DNA from 3 places in the Pseudomonas sp. LG1E9 genome. Region 2 is predicted to be linked to each of the others. Evidence: predicted binding sites of a transcription regulator. Region 2 holds the regulator's gene; each other region holds the start of a gene.

Region 1 (3,274 bases), 2.6 Mb from region 2:
CGCGCATCGAGTAACCGCAATGTGTTGTCGGCGCGTTCGATAAAGGTGCCCAGCCGAATGAAACGGAAAGCATCGTTACGCATGATGGTGCCGTATGTAGCGCCCCGAAACAGATGGGAGCGTTCCTTGACCCACTCACAGAAGCGACTCATGCCATAGCGACTCAGGCCTTGCTGGGCGATATCGCGGATATCCAGCCAGGTGGCGTTGATGTTTTCCCACATGTCGGCGGTGATTCGCCCACGCACCGCGTGGGCACTGGCTCGCGCCGCGCCGAGGCAGCTATAGATGCTCGCCGGGTTGGCCGCGTCCAGGGCAAAGAAGTGCAGCAAGTGCTCAGCGTGCAATTCACCGTGGCGCTCGCGGTAATCCTCCAGGGTGCCGGTGATCAGCAGCGGCATGGCCAGTTCGTGCAAGCCATCGCCGCGCCCATCCTGAGGCATCAGCGACAGCGAATAGCTGACATCGAGCATGCGCGCGAGGTTTTCGGCGCGCTCCAGATAGCGCGACATCCAATACAAATCCGAGGCAGTTCTACTCAACATGGCATTCAGTCCTCAACCACCCAGGTGTCTTTGGTGCCGCCGCCCTGGGACGAGTTGACCACCAGCGAACCTTCGCGCAGCGCCACGCGGGTCAAGCCGCCGGGTACCACGCGGGTTTCTTTGCCGGACAATACAAACGGGCGCAGGTCGATATGGCGCGGGGCGATGCCGTTTTCGACAAAGGTCGGGCAGGTGGATAAACACAGGGTCGGCTGGGCGATATAGGCATGGGGCTTGGCCTTGATGCGCGCACGAAATGCTTCGATTTCCGCCGCCGTCGACGCAGGGCCGACCAGCATGCCGTAGCCGCCCGAGCCTTGGGTTTCCTTGACTACCAGGTCCGGCAGGTTAGCCAGCACGTGGGACAATTCGTCAGGCTTGCGGCACTGGAACGTAGGAACGTTCTTCAGGATGGGTTCTTCATCCAGGTAAAAACGGATCATCTCGGTGACGAAGGGGTACACCGACTTGTCATCCGCCACCCCAGTGCCGATGGCGTTGGCCAGCACCACGTTGCCGCAGCGATAGGCCGCCAGCAGGCCGGGCACACCGAGCATGGAGTCCGGGTTGAAGGCCAGCGGGTCGAGGAACGCGTCATCAAGACGGCGATAGATCACGTCTACCGCCTTGGGGCCGTCGGTGGTGCGCATGAAGACGCGGTCATCGCGCACGAACAGGTCGGCACCTTCTACCAGCTCTACGCCCATTTCCCGGGCGAGAAACGCATGTTCAAAGAACGCACTGTTGAAGCGTCCCGGCGTCAGCACCACCACGCTGGGGTTATCCAGTGGGCTGGAGCTTTTCAGGGTGTCGAGCAACAGGTTGGGGTAATGGTCGATGGGCGCAATGCGCTGGGCGGCGAACAGTTCGGGGAACAGGCGCATCATCATCTTGCGGTCTTCGAGCATGTAGCTGACGCCGCTCGGTGTGCGTAGGTTGTCCTCCAGCACGTAGTAGGTGCCGTCACCATCGCGTACGAGGTCGACTCCGGAGACGTGGGAATAAAGATCGCGGTGCAGGTCCAAGCCCTGCATCGCCAACTGATATTGCTCGTTGGCCAATACCTGTTCGGCCGGGATGATGCCGGCCTTGATGATGCGTTGTTCGTGGTACAGGTCGGCAAGGAACATGTTCAGCGCCTTGACCCGTTGAATGCAGCCGCGCTCGACAATTTGCCATTCACTGGCGGGGATACTGCGGGGAATGGTATCGAAGGGAATCAGGCGTTCGGTGCCCTGCTCGTCCCCATAGAGCGTGAACGTGATCCCGGCGCGGTGAAACAGCAAATCGGCTTCACGCCGGCGCTGGGCCAGCAGTTCTGCGGGGGTTTCGGCCAACCAGCGGGCGAACTCGCGGTAATGGGGGCGGACCTGCCCTGCCCCGTCGTACATTTCGTCGTAATAAGTGCGGATCATGCCGTACTCCTTGTCACCCGGACGCAAGAACCATCGCAAGGCCCGTGCCAGCGGCATAAACACTTAAAAAACAGTGAGTTAAATATAAGCGAACAGCTGACCGCACCGTCCTGGTGCGCGGAATGCCCGTCGCATTGCTGCACGCTTCATCGCAATGCAGGCTTTGCCTATCAACAGCATAGTCAGAGTTGATTTCACTGCCCGGCCAAGCCTGCGGATAATCGCCTCCATCAGCTGAACAGGATGTGTCCTACAGCTTTAACCCTTACGCACTCGGTACCGTGACAGCTCGTGTACCGACCGGCTCCTCGGTCTTCCCTTTCAGCCACCCACTTTGGGTGGCTTTTTTTTGTGCACGAAAAGGCAGCTCAAGTTCCGGGAGTTTTCATACAGCGCACACAAAATCGGCCGACCCTAAGGTCAGCCGATACGCTGCGTTACTCATACAATCTCGCTACATGGGTAACCCACGCACCTCCTGCTTGACGCCCCATCCTTCGATAATCCCGCCCAACGGCTCGACCACCGCCTCAAAGTCTTGCTCGAAGTCTCCTATGCCGTCGTAGGTGGCGAACATGATTTTGCTCAGTTCCAGGTACCAGGCGCCATCATCGCGCGCACTGACCTGGGCATTCAGGGATTCTCCACGAAACTCACCCGCAGCCCTGCGCGCCCGTTCCTCATCCGGGAAAATGGCGTAGAACTCGATGGGGTGGAAACGTGAAAAGTCGAAGCCGCCTTCTTTCATGCGGCGCAGAACGTTGGTGCTGATGTCTTCTTGATAGGCTGTGCTCATGAAACGTCCTCCTCAAACCGATGGATAGACTTTCCGTGCTTCCCCAATCCGCGCCTGGCTGGCGCGGAATCTATGGCAATGAAACAAGTCACTGAGGGAAAACAAGCATGTAGCTGACAAGACCAGACCTTAGCGATTCATTCGCTGATCTCTCTTGCAGAGTAGCGCGAAGCTACCACCTCCACCAGAGGCGGTTGGATGGCATACAAGGAATATTCAGGCGGCGGGGGAAATGTCGAGGATCTGGATGCTGTTCTGGTCTTTCAGGATCTTGACCGTAGGCTCGGGCTGGCGGCCCTCAAGGTCATTGAGGTCGAGTTCGGCGGCGACGGGCACCAGCTTGCTGCGGATCATGTGCGCAGCATCTTCGAGGCTGGGCTTTTGTTCGCAGGTGAACTGCTCCACGGACGTTTCACCGTGATCATCAACGAAGGTAATTTGCCACGTTTGCATCGGTGCCTCCTCGATAAAGCCCGTGTGTGGGCTCACATCTATCTGGACCTTGAGGGATCGCCAAA
Region 2 (3,274 bases):
TGAGCGGGTGGCGCCGGCGGGTTTCGGAGAAGCGCTTTAACAGCGTCTCTTCGTCGGCATCGAGGTACAGCACATCACAATGGATGTGCTTGGCGCGCACTTCTTCCAGCAATTCCGGGAATCGCGAGAGGTGGCTCGGCAGGTTGCGGGCGTCGATCGAAACGGCAACCAGGGGTTGCGCCAGCTCGGTGTGGATCAGAGCACGTTCCGCCAGCTCTGGCAGCAGGCCGGCAGGCAGGTTGTCGATGCAATAGAAGCCATTGTCCTCAAGAACGTTGAGGGCGGTGCTTTTACCCGAGCCGGAGCGGCCGCTGACGATGATCAAACGCATGGTTACTGCCCGTTTTGCTCATCCAGGACAACTTGGTACAGCGCCTCGTTGCTGCTGGCACTGCGCAGTTTGTCGCGTACTTCCTTGCGGTCAAGCATGCTGGCGATCTGCCGAAGCAGTTCCAGGTGCGCATCGGTGGCGGCCTGCGGGACCAGCAGAACAAACAGCAGGTCGACCGGGGCACCGTCGATGGCGTCGAAATCGATAGGGGCGTCCAGGTGCAGCAGGGCGCTGACAGGTGTTTCGCAGCCTTTGAGGCGACAGTGAGGAATGGCGATGCCGTTGCCAAAACCGGTCGAGCCGAGTTTTTCACGGGCAATCAGAGCCTCGAAGACATCTTGCATCTCCAGCTCAGGCACTTGGCTGCTGATCAGGTTGGCAATTTGTTCGAGGGCTTTCTTCTTGCTGCCGCCCGGCACGTTCACGAGGGAACGGCCGGGGGTCAGGATGGTTTCAAGTCGGATCATGGGTTGGGGGTGTTAGCGGCCAGTGCCATTAAGAAGGCTCTGCTGCTTTTCCTTATGCTTTTTAAGTTGGCGGTCAAGCTTGTCAGTCAAGGCATCAATTGATGCATACATGTCCTCATGCTCGGCATTGGCGACTACTTCGCCACCGGGAATCTGCAGGGTCGCCTCAACTTTCTGCTGAAGCTTGTCGACCTTCATGATGACTTGCACGTTGGTGATTTTGTCAAAATGCCCCTCCAGGCGTTTCAGCTTCAGCTCGACATACTCGCGCAGGGGAGGGGTGACTTCTACATGGTGTCCACTGATGTTGACTTGCATACAGCTTCTCCTTCGTTGCCAGTGCATAAAGCGACGGGTAGGAATACCCGTCACTGGAACGCTGTGGCCCGCCCGTCACATCAAACGCTTGCGCTCGCTGGAAGGCGCGATCCCAAGGGATTCGCGGTACTTGGCGACGGTTCGACGGGCGACCTGAATGCCTTGTGCCTCCAGTAAACCAGCGATCTTGCTGTCACTCAACGGCTTTTTCTGATTTTCCGCAGCAACCAGTTTTTTGATGATCGCGCGGATCGCCGTTGACGAGCATTCGCCGCCTTCGGAGGTGCTTACATGGCTGGAGAAAAAATATTTCAACTCATAAATACCCCGTGGGGTATGCATGAATTTTTGCGTGGTCACGCGTGAAATTGTCGATTCGTGCATGCCTACCGCCTCGGCGATGTCGTGCAGGACCAGAGGCTTCATTGCTTCGTCGCCGTATTCCAGGAAGCCGCGCTGATGCTCGACGATCTGGGTGGCCACTTTCATCAAGGTTTCGTTGCGGCTCTGCAGGCTCTTGATGAACCAGCGGGCTTCCTGCAGCTGGTTGCGCATGAAGGTGTTGTCGGCACTCGTGTCGGCCCGGCGTACAAAGCCGGCATATTGCGGGTTGACGCGCAGGCGCGGCACAGACTCCTGGTTCAGCTCAACCAGCCAGCGCTCGTTGTCTTTGCGCACGATTACATCGGGCACCACGTACTCGGCTTCGCTCGACTCGATCTGCGAGCCCGGACGCGGGTTCAGGCTCTGCACCAGCTCGATGACCTGGCGGAGGTCGTCTTCCTTGAGCTTCATGCGACGCATCAGTTGGCTGTAGTCGCGGCTGCCCAGCAGGTCGATGTAGTCGGTAACCAGGCGCTGGGCCTCAGCGAGCCATGGCGTCTTGGCTGGCAGCTGGCGCAGTTGCAACAGCAAGCATTCGCTCAGGGTACGGGCGCCGATGCCGGCCGGCTCGAACTGCTGGATGCGGTGCAGCACCGCTTCAATTTCGTCCAGCTCAATGTCCAGTTCCGGGTCGAAAGCCTCCAGAATTTCTTCGAGCGTCTCGTCCAGGTAACCCTGGTTGTTGATGCAGTCGATCAAGGTGACGGCGATCAGTCGATCGGTATCAGACATCGGTGCGAGGTTCAGTTGCCACAGCAGATGGCTCTGCAGGCTTTCACCGGCGGAGGTGCGGGTGGTGAAGTCCCACTCGTCATCGTCGTTGCTGGGCAGGCTGCTGGCGCTGGTCTGGTAGACGTCTTCCCAGGCGGTATCTACTGGAAGCTCGTTGGGGATGCGTTCGTTCCAATCGCCTTCCTCCAGGTTGTCCACCGTAGGGGCAGTTTCCTGGTAGGACGGTTCCTGCACGTCCGCGTTGGGTTTTTGCTCGATGTTGTCGGCCAACGGGTCTGCGTTATCGAAGTCGTCGCCTTCTTCCTGGCGTTCGAGCATCGGATTGGACTCCAGGGCCTCCTGGATTTCCTGTTGCAGGTCCAGGGTCGACAATTGGAGCAGGCGGATGGCCTGTTGCAGCTGCGGTGTCATCGTCAGCTGCTGGCCCATTCTCAGGACTAGCGATGGTTTCATGGCAGGGGCTTAACACCTTATTCGCCGGCGCAATGCGCCATCCACGACAGGGCGCGTGAGCGCCAAACATAAGCAAATTATATGCCTGATATCGAGGGCTTTGCCTAGAGCGCGGTAACAATAAAAAACCGGAGGTTCTTATTGACTCCCGCGCATCGGGCAAACGACCTGCCACCGCCTTGTTATTACAGGCGGGTTTACAGGCGAAACTCGTGACCCAGGTACACTTCCTTGACCAGTTCATTGGCCAGGATGGTAGCGGAGTCGCCCTCGGCGATCAGTTGTCCATCGTTGACGATATAAGCGGTTTCGCAGATATCGAGGGTCTCACGCACGTTGTGGTCGGTGATCAATACACCGATGCCCTTGGCCTTGAGGTGATGGATGATCTGCTTGATATCGCCAACCGAGATAGGGTCGACGCCGGCAAACGGTTCGTCCAGCAGGATGAACTTGGGGGCAGTGGCCAGGGCACGGGCGATTTCCACGCGACGCCGCTCACCACCGGACAGGCTCATGCCAAGGTTGTCGCGAATGTGGTTTATGTGGAATTCCTGCAGCAGGCTTTCCAGTTCCTGGCGGCGGCCGT
Region 3 (3,274 bases), 1.3 Mb from region 2:
CTCTTCCTCTTCGGTAACACGCAGGCCCATGACCATGTCGAGTACCTTGAGGATGACGTAGGTGACGATGGCCGTATAGATCACAGTGAAGCCGACACCTTTGCACTGGATCCAGACTTGAGCCGCGATGTCAGTCACGGTGCCGAAGCCGCCCAATGCAGGGGCTGCGAACACACCGGTGAGGATCGCACCGACGATACCGCCGATACCGTGCACGCCGAATGCGTCCAGAGAGTCATCGTAGCCGAGCTTGCGCTTGAGGCTGGTCGCGCAGAAGAAGCAGACCACGCCCGCCACCAGGCCGATCACCAGGGCGCCCATTGGGCCAACGGTGCCAGCGGCCGGTGTAACGGCCACCAGGCCAGCCACCACGCCCGAGGCAATGCCCAGTGCGCTTGGCTTACCGTGAGTGATCCACTCGGCGAACATCCAGCCCAGCGCCGCAGCAGCGGTAGCGATCTGAGTCACCAGCATCGCCATGCCGGCGGTGCCGTTGGCGGCAGCAGCAGAACCGGCGTTGAAGCCGAACCAGCCGATCCACAGCATTGCCGCGCCCACCAGGGTGTAACCCAGGTTGTGCGGTGCCATTGGGGTGGTCGGGAAGCCTTTACGCTTGCCGAGCACGATGCACGCCACCAGACCAGCCACACCAGCGTTGATGTGCACCACGGTGCCGCCGGCGAAGTCCAGCACGCCCCAGTCCCACATCAGGCCGCCGTTGCCGCTCCAGACCATGTGCGCGATGGGCGCATAGACCAGGGTGAACCAGATGCCCATGAAGATCAGCATCGCGGAGAACTTCATGCGCTCAGCAAAGGCACCCACGATCAGCGCCGGGGTGATGATGGCGAAGGTCATCTGGAAGGTGATGAACACCGCTTCCGGGAACAACGCCGCAGGCCCGGTGATGCTGGCCGGGGTCACGCCCGCCAGGAACGCCTTGCCCATGCCGCCGAAGAAGGAATTGAAATTGACCACACCCTGTTCCATACCGGTGGTATCGAACGCAATGCTGTAGCCGTAGACGACCCACAGGATGCTGATCAGGCCAGTGATGGCGAAGCACTGCATCATCACCGACAGAATATTTTTGGAGCGGACCATGCCGCCGTAGAACAGCGCCAGGCCGGGGATGGTCATGAACAGCACCAGTGCGGTGGCGGTCAGCATCCAGGCGGTGTCGCCGGAGTTGAGGACTGGAGCAGCCACTTCGTCTGCCGCCATGGCCAGGCTTGGCATTACGATGGACAACAGGGCTCCGAGCCCTGCGAATTTACGCAGAGTCATATTGTTTTCTCCTGGGGCGTTGGGGTTTGGCGGCTTAGATTGCGTCGGTATCGGTTTCGCCGGTACGGATGCGAATAGCCTGTTCCAGATTGACCACGAAGATCTTGCCGTCACCAATCTTGCCGGTGTTGGCGGCCTTGGTTATCGCCTCGATAACCCGGTCAAGATCCTTGTCGTCAATGGCGACATCAATCTTCACCTTCGGCAGGAAATCGACTACGTATTCCGCGCCGCGATACAGCTCGGTGTGACCCTTCTGCCGACCGAAGCCCTTGACCTCAGTAACGGTAATGCCCTGCACGCCGATCTCGGACAACGACTCGCGTACATCGTCCAACTTGAACGGCTTGATGATGGCAGTGACTAGCTTCATGAAAACTCTCTCCCGAATTGGTGGACTTGCCCCAGGAAAACAAACCCGTCTCAAGTCTAAGCGCAGTGCCTGGCTTTGTAACGCATCGTCGCAAGGGCAGTTGCCATTGGGACGCCAGCGAACCACTGGTGACGAAACCTGTACCCCTGATCCGTCGGCGCACTGCATTCGTCACAGCGACTGCATCAGTGCATGGGTCATGATCGTCTAAGCAGAAACCTTGCCAGCTCCGTAAAAATCACTGAAATCAGTCCTTTGCCCGCTTAACCCCACACACGGGGCTACTTGGCGGCTGCAATGCGCACGAAAACAGTGCGACGCCGCCCGGCCCGATGCGCGAAAAGCGTGCGCCGCAGGCCGTGAAAAAGACTATAGACGCTGCGTGATACACTGCCCGCCAACAGTTTTCCGGAATATTTCCCATGCTCGCGCCCAAAGACCTCCTCGACGCCCTGAGCGGCCACGCCTCTCGCCTGTTCAGCGGCGAAACCCCGCTGCCCCGCAATGAAATCGAAAGTCAGTTCAAGGCTTTGCTGCAAAGTGGTTTCAGCAAGCTTGATCTGGTCAGCCGGGAAGAATTTGACAGCCAGATGGTGGTGCTCGCCCGCACCCGTGCGCGACTGGAGAGTCTGGAGGCCAAAGTCGCAGAGCTGGAAGCGCGGTTGACACCTGCGGCTGAATAAATGCGATCAGTGTGGGATGGGGCCAGTCCTCTCCCACCTTTGCTCTGGATACGTTCTGTAAAACCTCCCCGCCTCGCCCTTCTCCACCTCGTCTACCCTTGAAAAACCGCAGGAAGCGGCCTCCCATTTCAAGGAACGAGCATGTCCCTCGCCATCGTCCACAGCCGCGCCCAGGTCGGCGTAGAAGCCCCCGCCGTCACCGTCGAGGTGCACATGGCCAATGGTTTGCCGTCCTTGACCCTGGTGGGTTTACCCGAAACCGCCGTCAAGGAAAGCAAGGACCGCGTTCGCAGCGCCATTCTCAACTGCGCCCTGCAATACCCCTCGCGCCGTATCACCCTCAACCTCGCGCCCGCCGACCTGCCCAAGGACGGCGGGCGTTTTGATTTGGCGATTGCATTGGGGATCCTCGCCGCCAGTGTGCAAGTGCCGGCGTTGATGCTCGATGACGTTGAATGCCTGGGTGAGTTGGCGTTGTCTGGTGAAGTGCGCGCAGTCAAAGGTGTGTTGCCAGCGGCTTTAGCGGCGCGCAAGGCCGGGCGCACGGTGATAGTGCCGCGGGCGAACGCGGAGGAAGCGTGCCTGGCGTCGGGTTTGAAAGTGATTGCAGTGGATCACCTCCTGCAGGTGGTGGCGCACCTCAATGGGCATGTGCCGATTGAGCCCTACAAGTCCGATGGCTTGCAGTACCTGAACAAGCCGTACCCGGATTTGAGCGAAGTGCAGGGTCAGCTGGCCGCCAAGCGGGCATTGCTGATTGCCGCAGCGGGCGCACATAACCTGCTGTTCAGTGGGCCACCGGGTACCGGCAAGACCTTGCTCGCCAGCCGCCTGCCCGGTTTGCTGCCACCGCTGAGCGAACAGGAGGCCCTCGAAGTGGCGGCCATTCAGTCGGTGGTCAGTCTCGCCCCACTGAGCCACTGGCCGCACC

Evidence for each region. The regulator sigma-54, encoded in region 2, starts transcription at its own class of promoters, with help from an activator protein. The targets are predictions, from matches to a motif close to ANTGGCATNNANNTTGCTNT.
Region 1: a site for sigma-54 is predicted at 1,993-2,012, ahead of DNK50_RS24425 (circularly permuted type 2 ATP-grasp protein). Genes of this name have one in related genera too.
Region 3: a site for sigma-54 is predicted at 1,869-1,888, ahead of glnK (P-II family nitrogen regulator). Genes of this name have one in related genera too.

What each region holds. Positions count from the first base shown of each region.
Region 1 is NZ_CP029983.1:5,340,292-5,343,565, forward strand. Features, by position in the region: gene DNK50_RS24420 (alpha-E domain-containing protein) at 1-545, opposite strand, end outside; gene DNK50_RS24425 (circularly permuted type 2 ATP-grasp protein) at 551-1,960, opposite strand; gene DNK50_RS24430 (ribonuclease E inhibitor RraB) at 2,415-2,756, opposite strand; gene DNK50_RS24435 (hypothetical protein) at 2,973-3,209, opposite strand.
Region 2 is NZ_CP029983.1:1,720,932-1,724,205, forward strand. Features, by position in the region: gene rapZ (RNase adapter RapZ) at 1-331, opposite strand, end outside; gene ptsN (PTS IIA-like nitrogen regulatory protein PtsN) at 334-798, opposite strand; gene hpf (ribosome hibernation-promoting factor, HPF/YfiA family) at 811-1,116, opposite strand; gene DNK50_RS08070 (RNA polymerase factor sigma-54) at 1,192-2,685, opposite strand; gene lptB (LPS export ABC transporter ATP-binding protein) at 2,883-3,274, opposite strand, start outside.
Region 3 is NZ_CP029983.1:466,268-469,541, forward strand. Features, by position in the region: gene DNK50_RS02425 (ammonium transporter) at 1-1,287, opposite strand, end outside; gene glnK (P-II family nitrogen regulator) at 1,322-1,660, opposite strand; gene DNK50_RS02435 (accessory factor UbiK family protein) at 2,083-2,343, shown strand; gene DNK50_RS02440 (YifB family Mg chelatase-like AAA ATPase) at 2,485-3,274, shown strand, end outside.